3 regions of the Mesorhizobium sp. WSM3868 genome follow, and region 1 is predicted to be linked to each of the others. Evidence: riboswitches for the same ligand, from Rfam matches in the RefSeq annotation. Region 1 holds a riboswitch; each other region holds the start of a gene.

What was found. A riboswitch is a leader RNA that binds a small molecule or an ion and turns the genes downstream of it on or off. The one in region 1 is predicted to bind thiamine pyrophosphate.
Region 2: linked by a shared signal. The riboswitch ahead of CK221_RS30930 (phosphomethylpyrimidine synthase ThiC) and the one ahead of thiB (thiamine ABC transporter substrate binding subunit) in region 1 are both predicted to bind thiamine pyrophosphate.
Region 3: linked by a shared signal. The riboswitch ahead of thiC (phosphomethylpyrimidine synthase ThiC) and the one ahead of thiB (thiamine ABC transporter substrate binding subunit) in region 1 are both predicted to bind thiamine pyrophosphate.

What each region holds. Positions count from the first base shown of each region.
Region 1 covers NZ_NSGB01000007.1:143,573-146,748, forward strand. The annotation lists gene CK221_RS13845 (ABC-F family ATP-binding cassette domain-containing protein) at 1-650, opposite strand, end outside; gene CK221_RS13850 (thiamine diphosphokinase) at 652-1,296, opposite strand; TPP riboswitch at 1,438-1,551, shown strand; gene thiB (thiamine ABC transporter substrate binding subunit) at 1,593-2,600, shown strand; gene thiP (thiamine/thiamine pyrophosphate ABC transporter permease) at 2,817-3,176, shown strand, end outside.
Region 2 covers NZ_NSGB01000023.1:63,278-66,453, reverse strand. The annotation lists partial or broken gene CK221_RS30930 (phosphomethylpyrimidine synthase ThiC) at 400-1,199, opposite strand; TPP riboswitch at 1,279-1,389, opposite strand; gene CK221_RS26770 (FAD-binding oxidoreductase) at 1,528-2,001, opposite strand; partial or broken gene CK221_RS26765 (porin) at 2,052-3,050, opposite strand.
Region 3 covers NZ_NSGB01000018.1:114,279-117,454, forward strand. The annotation lists gene otnK (3-oxo-tetronate kinase) at 1-31, shown strand, start outside; gene CK221_RS24330 (phasin) at 359-820, shown strand; gene CK221_RS30420 (hypothetical protein) at 1,044-1,556, opposite strand; gene CK221_RS31120 (hypothetical protein) at 1,553-1,678, opposite strand; TPP riboswitch at 1,684-1,795, shown strand; gene thiC (phosphomethylpyrimidine synthase ThiC) at 1,908-3,176, shown strand, end outside.

The sequences.
Region 1 (3,176 bases):
CGCTCTTCCTCTTCAAGCACCTGGTCGCGCCATTCCTCAAAATGCGCGAACCCCTTGTCCAGCCGGCGCGTCTGGCCGCGGTCGAGCCAGACGGTGGCGCGCGAGACGCGCTCGAGAAAGCGGCGGTCGTGCGAGATCAGGATCACGGCCGAGGAGGTGCGGGCAAGCTCTTCTTCCAGCCATTCGATGACCGACAGGTCGAGATGGTTGGTCGGCTCGTCGAGGAGCAGGATATCGGGCTCCGGCGCCATGACGCGGGCGAGTGCTGCGCGGCGCGCCTCGCCGCCGGAAAGGTCGTTCGGCCGCTCCTCGCCGGTCAGGCCGAGATGCTCCATCAGATAGGTGGCGCGATGCGGGTCGTCGGCCGGCCCGAGGCCGGCTTCGACATAGGCGCGCACGCTGGCGAAGCCATCCATATCGGGCATTTGCGGCAGGTAGCGCACCGTTGCCGAGGGCTGGCGGAATACTTCGCCGTCCTGCGGTTCGATCAGCCCCGCGACGATCTTGAGCAGCGTCGACTTGCCCGAACCGTTGCGGCCGACAAGCGCGATCTTCTCGCCGGCGGAGGCGCTCAGTGCCGCGCCGTCGAGCAGCGGCGTGCCGCCAAAAGTCAGTTTTATGCCATCCAGATTGAGAAGAGGCGGGGCCATGTCAGCTTTCGGGAAGAGGATAGGGGTGGGCGAGCAGCAGCGCCCGGCCACGCTCGAGCGCGATATGGAGCCGGCCCTTAACCTCATTTGATATGGTAAGCGAGGAGCCGAACGCCACCTCGACACCGTCCAGCGGCCATTTGGCGCCTGAGACCGTCAGGCCGGCGAGGTCGGAGAAGCCGAGCACCGAGAACAGCGTGCCCTCGGCGTAGTCGAAGCCGGCTTTGCCCGGCAGGATGGGCACGCCCTCCTGGGCGCCGCTGGTCAGCAGCACGGCCGTGCCCGCCTCGGCCAGCCGCACGCTTAGAGCCAAATGCAGAAAGGCATGATCGGCGCGCTTGCCGCCGAAGGCGCCGGCCAGCACCAGGCTGGTGGCGCCGCGCGCCAGCGCCTCGGCAATGGCGAGCTCGCCGTCGGTCATATCCTTCTCGGTCGGGAAAATCTTGCGCGGCACGGCGGCCAGATTCTCCGGCAGGCTCGCCGGCACCGAGTCGAAATCTCCGACCCAGAGCTCCGGCAGCAGGCCAAACATATCGGCATGGCCGATACCGGCATCGGCGGCGATAATGCGGGAGCCTTCGATCTGGCGATCGAGCCGAGGCGTGCGGACGAGATCGCCGCCAAGCAGGATGGTGAATGTGCCCATGGCCGTCGCCCTTACCAGCCCGGCCAACGAAACGGAAGCGGGCGCGTCCAAACGGAATCGCACTTCGCTACCGCGGTGAACCCTGATGGATGCCCAGGAAACTTCCGCTTGCGCGCCGCATCGGCCGGGCCTATGTCTCGAAATGCTCTAACGGGGTGCCGGACGCTGATTTTGCGAACCGGCTGAGAGGCACAAAGCCAACCCGCTGAACCTGATCCGGTTTGTACCGGCGGAGGGATTAGACGTTTCGGACCATCCGACGCCTCAATTCCTTTAACCGAACGAAGGAGGCGCCGATGCGCTCGCTATTGTCCAACCTTGTTCTTGCAGCCGGCCTTGTTTCGCTTTTGGCAGGCGGACCTGCCGAGGCGAAAGACAAGCTTACCGTCTACACCTACGAAAGCTTCACTGCCGAGTGGGGTCCCGGACCTGCGGTGAAGAAGGAGTTCGAGGCCGAATGCGGCTGCGATCTCGACTTCGTCTCCGTCGCCGACGGCGTGGCGCTGCTCAACCGCGTCAAGCTCGAAGGCGCCGGCACCAAGGCCGATATCGTGCTCGGCCTCGACACCAATCTCACCGCCGAGGCCAAGGCGAGCGGCTTGTTCGCGCCGCATGGCGCGGTGGCCGATGTGAATGTCCCCGGCGGTTGGAAAGACGACACCTTCGTGCCTTTCGACTACGGCTATTTCGCCGTCGTCTACGACACCGAAAAGCTGAAGAGGCCGCCGAAGAGCTTGAAGGAACTGGTCGAGGGCGCCGGCCCCGACAAGATCATCATCCAGGATCCGCGCACCTCGACGCCCGGCCTCGGCCTGCTTCTGTGGGTCAAGTCGGTCTATGGCGACAAGGCCCCGGAAGCCTGGGCCAAGCTGAAGCCGAAGGTGCTGACCGTGACGCCGGGCTGGAGCGAGGCCTATGGTCTGTTCACCAAGGGCGAGGCGCCGATGGTTCTCTCCTATACCACCTCGCCGGCCTATCACATGGTGGCCGAGAACACCGAGCGCTATCAGGCGGCGTCCTTCGATGAGGGCGAATATCTGCAGATCGAGGTCGCCGGCATCACCAAAACCGGCGCGAAGAACCCGCTGGCGGAAAAATTCATAGCCTTCATGACCGGTCCCAAGTTCCAGAACGTCATCCCGGAGACCAACTGGATGTTCCCGGCCGGCAAGACCGACAAGCCGCTCAACCCGGCCTTCGAAAAGCTGGTGAAGCCGACCAAAACCCTGCTGTTCAGCCCGGACGAGGTGGCGGCCAACCGCAAGGCCTGGGTGGATGAATGGCTGGCGGCGATGAGCAAGTAGGACGCAGGATGGCGCTTGAGCACCCCCCTCTGTCCGGCCGGCCATCTCCCCCGCAAAGGGGGAAATTCGCGGTCATCGGTGATTTCGCTAGCCGCCGACGGTGTAGGAAGAGCGGCAAAGCTGCCAATCTCCCTCCTAGAGAGGGAGATGTCCGGCAGGACAGAGGGGGGTGCGACGGAACGTGGCGTTCGCTAGCTCGAGCCAACGTGGTGCAGCGTGCAATCCACGCCGCGCCCTGACCCTCGCATCACCGCCGGCATCATCGCCCTTGTCGCCATCACTTTGCTCATCGGCGGCGCCTTCGCCGGCCTGATCCTCGAAGGCGCGAGCGGTCCGTCCAGCGCTGCCGCGGCCTTCGACAGCTATCTGCTCCGCGTCGCCCGCTTCACGCTTTGGCAGGCGCTGCTGTCGACATTGCTTTCGGTCTTGCCGGCAGTGTTCGTCGGCCGCGCCCTGTCCAGGCAAACGAACTTTCCCGGACGTCGCCTGATCCTGCAGTTGTTCACGGTGCCGCTGGCGCTGCCGGCCATCGTCGCCGCGCTCGGCGTGTTGGCGCTCTACGGCCATGCCGGTTAT
Region 2 (3,176 bases), on a different contig from region 1:
ATCCTCGTCGGGACCGCCGCTGAGCTTGTCATTGTCCTCACCGGCGGTATGCGGTTGGTAGCGGCCATTCTCACCTGGTCCGAGCTATCTGCGCCAATACGTGGTTGTTGCTTCCCCGACCCTCTGGTGGCCTGGGTATCCAGATCGCATCCTCGGCCTCGTGACGCCTTCATATTCATCATCCGTCGACCAGAGAAATCGATTGCTTCAATTACGAACATTCACGTTTTGGATGCATTCACGCGCAATCCGCGGTACTGACCGCCTCACTTCGGCGGGTGCTATCGAACCTTCGCCCGCTCAAGCAGCTCAGGGCCGCCCCGTGTCGAAGCTGTTGACGGCGAGTCTCGATTCGGCACCCGTGACCGCATCAAGCGAGCACCCTGCCATTCTCGCTTCGGAGCGCACGATCCATTCGCGGATGTTGTGGATGTTGCGCCGGGTCAAGAGGTCCATCACCGTATCGGCGCCCCAGCGGATCGCCCACACCATCTTCTCGACCTCCTCGGCCATCGACGAGCTGACGGCGGAGTTGCCGATATTGGCGTTGATCTTCGACCAGGAAATTGCGGCCGATAATCTCATCGGCTCGCTTTCCGGGTGGTAAATGTTGGACGGGATGATGGCGCGGGCGCGCGCCACCTCGTCGCGCACGAATTCCGGCGTGACGAAGTCAGGGATCGCGGCGCCAAAGCTTTCGCCATCGCGTTGAAGTGTCGAACGCAACTGCTCACGGCCGAGGTTCTCGCGGATGGCGACGAACTCCATCTCAGGCGTGATGATGCCGGCGCGCATAGGCAATCTGCGTCACGGCCTTGGCGGACTTCGCTCGCAGCGGCCGGTTGCGCATCGGAAATTCCAGCGTCAGGCTTTCGCCCGTCGCAGATCCATTGTCCTCCGGCCTGACATGGCGGCCGTCATAGGCCTCGACATCGCCGCGCGCCATGATCCATTCCTGGCATGGGCGGGCAGGGCCCATTTCGATGCAGGTTTCGACTGCCGGGTCGGTGTACGGGCCGGACGGATCGTAAACGGCCACGGACGGCTCGCCGGCCGTCGGATGGAGGGAGATCTCCCGCATCGGCACCCTGATGTGCGGGTGGATGGCACCGGGCTTGTGGATTTTCGCGAGGTGGGCAGTGGTCCCGTCGACACGGCGGGGGTGAGGGCAATCTCTTGAGGCTCCTTTGCTCATGCATTGGAGACCCAGCTCTGTGCCGGAAGGATGAAAAGACGCTTTGGTCGCCCTGCTCGAAACAGGACCTCGGGCGTAAACCCCGCGAAGCGCTTGCACCATCCTACGCTAGTATGAACTGAATCAGGTTCAACGGGTCACTGCGCCGCGACCAGCAGTATCTCAGCCCTTGCCGGGACCCCCTGGTGACTGCCTCTGTTGGACAGGCGGGCCCTATCTCGTCAAGCGCAGTGAAGAGGAATCGGCTTACTTAACCTCATCGATCATCAACGCTTCCAATCGTCACTAAAGCCCTTACGCAAAATGCATCGCGACATTCCGGATCGCCTGGCTCAAAGACTATTTGTCCGCCCGGCGGCACTGAAGCGCTCGATTGTATAGGGTTCGAGTGGTATTGGCGGGTCACGCCCAGACAGCAGATCGCCAACCAGTTTGCCCGTGGTCGGGCCTTGTGTGAGGCCCAGGTGACCGTGCCCGAACACATACAGAATGTGAGCATCGGTCGCGGAGCGGCTGATGACCGGTAAGGTATCCGGGGTCGCGGGCCGGTGGCCGCTCCACACCATGCCGCCGGGACCATCCAGGGCCGGGAGATAAGCCTTTGCAAGCTCAACCAAGCCTTTCGAGCGAGCAAAATTCGGGCTGGCTCGCAATCCTCCGAACTCGGCCGCACCGCCGATGCGTAAACCGATAGAGAGAGGTGCTGCCACGAAGTTGCTCTCTGCAAAGATCATCGTCCGGTTGAGTGCGATCTGGGGTGCAGCGATTGTGGTGTTGTAGCCGCGCTCGCTTTCGAGCAAGGGCATGGTCGCCAAGCTGGCGAGAAAGTCTAGTCGCGCAATCGACCACCGAGAGTTCATTCAATTAGAATGACCGGTTGGAAACTGAGGATGCCGCCGAGGCAATCTTTTTTGTCAGCCTTCGTCGAATTCACGTTCGAAGGGTCGACCATGCCGATGCCGTAGTGGCCGTAGTCGATTTCGACCGTCGCCGTGAAACCGGCAACGAGCGTGTAGACGACGTTTGCGGCCACACCATAGTTCTTGAACTGACCGCCCGAGATCTGAAGGTTGAACGAAGTTTTCTCGTCGAGTGCGTGAGTGGAGCCGGCCCAGAAGGCCCAGTTGCCGCTCCAAGTTTTGTAGAAGCCGCGACCGTGAGCGGCGATTGCACTGGTTGGATCATCGTTGATAACGCCAATGGAGCCATAGCCGAACATTCCGAATAGCGACAGCACATCCGTGACATTGACATCGACGCGGATCTTGCCGCCCAAAGCATCGTAGTTGCTGTCACGAGCGATTACGCTGGTGATCGCGCCCCAGCCCTGCGTTTGTTTTACGCCGAAGACGACGTGCGGGACATGGCTGTGGTTAGTACCGACTACACCCGACCCTTGTTCAAGTGAAACCAGAGCCGAAAGGCCATTGTCGGCATCGAAGTAATACTGGGCCACGTTGGTATCGAAGTCGCCGTACGGAACGAGTACGTTGATGAGGTCCGGCGTAGCCTGTAAGCGTGTCGAAGGGCGAATGGTCCTTACCAACTCGGAGGCCACCAAGCTGGAACCAGGCGGAAGTCAATTTGACGCCGCTATTGAAGCCATAGTTTTGAGGACTGTCCGGGCCTGGATAAGCGTTGCGGTTGCCGAAATTCACGCGGTTTTCAGTGTAGGTCCTCAGTGCGCCGAGTTCGGTCTCCTGGCGCGTCCAAGTTTTGAACGTGAAACGCGTGTTGTGGTGCCCTGAACCTCGCCAGTTCTCACATCGGTGGTTCTTGCCCCGTCATACGATCGGACATCGCCGAAGCCGACGTCGTAACGGATGTAGCCCCCGATGCGCAGGCAGGTCTCGGTGTCGGTGCGCAGGGGGCGCGGCAGCGCAGGACCCATGCCCTCCTTCCGTCAAGCGCCGCCTCGAGGCCCGCCGCGGCATGGATATTCGCGAGAGAGGGACGTACGCATAGCCTCGCCTACCGGTGA
Region 3 (3,176 bases), on a different contig from region 1:
CTTCGCGGACGCCTTGGCCGTTTTGGCATGAGGAGTGACGGGGTCTTGGCTGTCCAAGGATAACTGAGAAGGTCGCGCCAGGGTCGAATGGCAGCGATGGACTGCGAAGAGGCCGCTCCTGCGCCATCAACCGAATGACTGATTTTTGGTCGAAGACGGTGATGCACAATCTCGCGCCCGGCGGACCTGCCGAATGACGGCAGCCGCTACGACCTGCACCGATCGCTGCCGGCAGCGCGCCGGCCGCCGCAGTGGTGCCCTTGAGCGACAATTCGCCCCTTCATAAATCCGTTGTGTCGATTTCGTAGATGAAACAGGGGGGCTTTGTGTAATGCCACTCTCTGGAAAAGGATGGAAAATGTCCAAGATCCCCGGCAAGACCGAAACGATCGACAACGCGGAATCCGCTACTTACGAGCCGTACCGGGTTACCGAGCAGGTTCGCGCTGTCGCCGAACAGGGCGTTGAGCAGGCGAAGGAAGCATTTTCCAAATTGGAATCGAACGCCGAGGCGACTCAAAAGGCTCTTGAGTCGACCCTTGAGGTGGCCAAGACCACCCGCAACGAGGTGTCGCTGAAGACGATCGCAGCTCTGCGAGCCAATGCCGAAGCCGGCTTCGCTCACCTCGAAGCACTGGTTGCCGTGAAGTCGCCATCCGAGTTCTTCGAGTTGCAGGCCGCTTTCGTGAACAAACAGATCGACACTTCCGTCGAGCAGGCCAAGACCCTGCAGGCGGTGATGTTGAGAGCCACCGAAGACGTATCCAAGCCGATCAAGGATGCCTTCGAAAAGGCTTTGAAGAACCTCAAGGCCGCTTGACTGCTCAGGCAATCCGAGACCGGAGGTCGCAGACCTCCTCTGCTCGTTACGACATCAAGACCGGCACCTTCGCGCCGGTCTTCTTCCATTCGGCCGGCGTCCTTTGCACGAACCTCATCCATCGGCCAAGCATCGCTTTTCCAAACAGTTGGCTACGGAAAGGCGCGCAGAGACGGAGACGAAGGCCCGAAATCGGGACGAGGACGCCGCTTTGGTCCTGTAGCTACTTGACCGTTGATCGTTGCAGCCCGGTGCCGGCGATTTCTCCGGGGCTGCTTTCGAAGTCGAAGAGCCTTTGGGTCGCAAGCGCCGCGGCGCCACGCGCCCAGGAATCGTCTGCCCAATCGGGTGCAATCGGCGGCGGGTCCCACATGGCATAACGCTTCAATGCATCGCGCATTGGCCCGAACAGATAGTCGCCAAAGGTCGCAATGGCGGTACGCTGATCCTGTCGGCGTTGAGCGGGACGCGGGACGAGAACAACCACAGCATTCGCGAACAGGCTCCCGGCAAGGCCCTTGCAGCCGTCGTGGGAACGCTGCAACTCGACCCTTACGGCTGCACAATAATCCGGTCCTGAACAAATCGAACCAGCGTCCGTAGACGCCGAACAGATGCTCTTCGAGGCGAAAAATGCGTTCTTCAACCCGCCGCCACAAGGGATCGCAAAAGCGTTTCCTTGGCGGATGACAAGTGGGTCCGGCTGCCAGTTCCAGCGCGCAAGATCGTGGCTCAATGGGCGTCGATGTAAGTCAGATGCTCGATCAAAGCTGCGTGGTTGCGCTGCTTCTCGTCGCCCTTGTTCGAGGCTGGAGAAGTCATGAAATCGAGTTGACAGGATAGCGTCGCATCGTCCAACCTGCTCCCCTCACCAGGGGAGTCCCGGCAAGGGGCTGAGATACTGCTATCGCGCGCAGTGACCCGTTGAACCTGATCCAGTTCATACTGGCGTAGGGACGGTGCGAGGCTTCGCGGGTCGGCAATCCGGCTTCGGCATTCGGGCAGTGCCCGCATCCTAAGCGAAGCGTCACTTCCTCCTCATCGCGTGGACTGGGTCTCCGTTGCACTCGAGCAAGGAGGCTCACTCATGAATGCCCACACCCCGACCGTCACCGTCGGCGAATTGTCCGCTTCGAAGAAGGTCCACAAACCCGGTCAGCTTCACCCGGAGCTGCGGGTGCCGATGCGCGAGATCTCGGTCCACTCGAGCGCCGGCGAGCCGCCGGTCACTGTCTACGACTCGTCCGGTCCCTACACGGACGCCACGGTGAAAACCGACATCGAGCGTGGCTTGCCACGGCTGCGCGAGGCATGGATCGAGGCGCGCGGAGACGTGGGGCGCTACGAGGGCCGCACGATCAAGCCGGAAGACAACGGCTTCGTCTCAGCCGATCGCCTGACGCCGGAATTCCCGGTTCGCAACAGACCGTTGCGCGCGGCCGGCGGCCGCGCTGTCACACAGCTCGCCTATGCGCGCGCCGGCATCATCACGCCTGAGATGGAGTTCGTCGCCATCCGCGAGAACCTCGGCCGTGAGCAGTTGCGTTCGAAACTTCAACGCGATGGCCAAAGCTTCGGCGCCGCGATCCCTGACTTCGTCACGCCGGAATTCGTGCGCGACGAGGTGGCGCGCGGCCGCGCCATCATCCCGTCCAACATTAACCACCCGGAAAGCGAGCCGATGATCATCGGCCGCAATTTCCTGGTCAAGATCAACGCCAATATCGGCAACTCCGCCGTCACCTCGTCGATGGCCGAGGAGGTCGAGAAGATGGTGTGGGCGATCCGCTGGGGCGCCGACACGGTGATGGACCTCTCGACCGGACGCAACATCCACAACATCCGCGAATGGATCGTGCGCAATTCGCCGGTGCCGATCGGCACGGTGCCGATCTACCAGGCGCTGGAGAAGGTCGGCGGCGTCGCCGAGGAACTGACCTGGGAGGTGTTCCGCGACACCCTCATCGAGCAGGCCGAGCAGGGCGTGGACTATTTCACGATCCATGCCGGCGTGCGCCTGCCCTATATCCCGCTCACCGTCGATCGCGTCACCGGCATCGTGTCGCGCGGCGGCTCGATCATGGCCAAGTGGTGCCTGCATCACCACAAGGAGAGTTTTCTCTACGAGCATTTCGAGGATATCTGCGACATCGCCCGGTCCTATGACGTGGCGTTCTCGCTCGGCGACGGCCTTCGCCCCGGCTCGATCGCCGACGCCAATGACGCGGCCCAGTTCGCCGAACTGGAAACGCTGGGCGAACTCACCAAGATCGCCTGGGCCAAGGACTGCCAGGTGATGATCGAAGGGCCCGGCCACGTGCCGATGCACAAGATCAAGCAGAACATGGACAAGCAG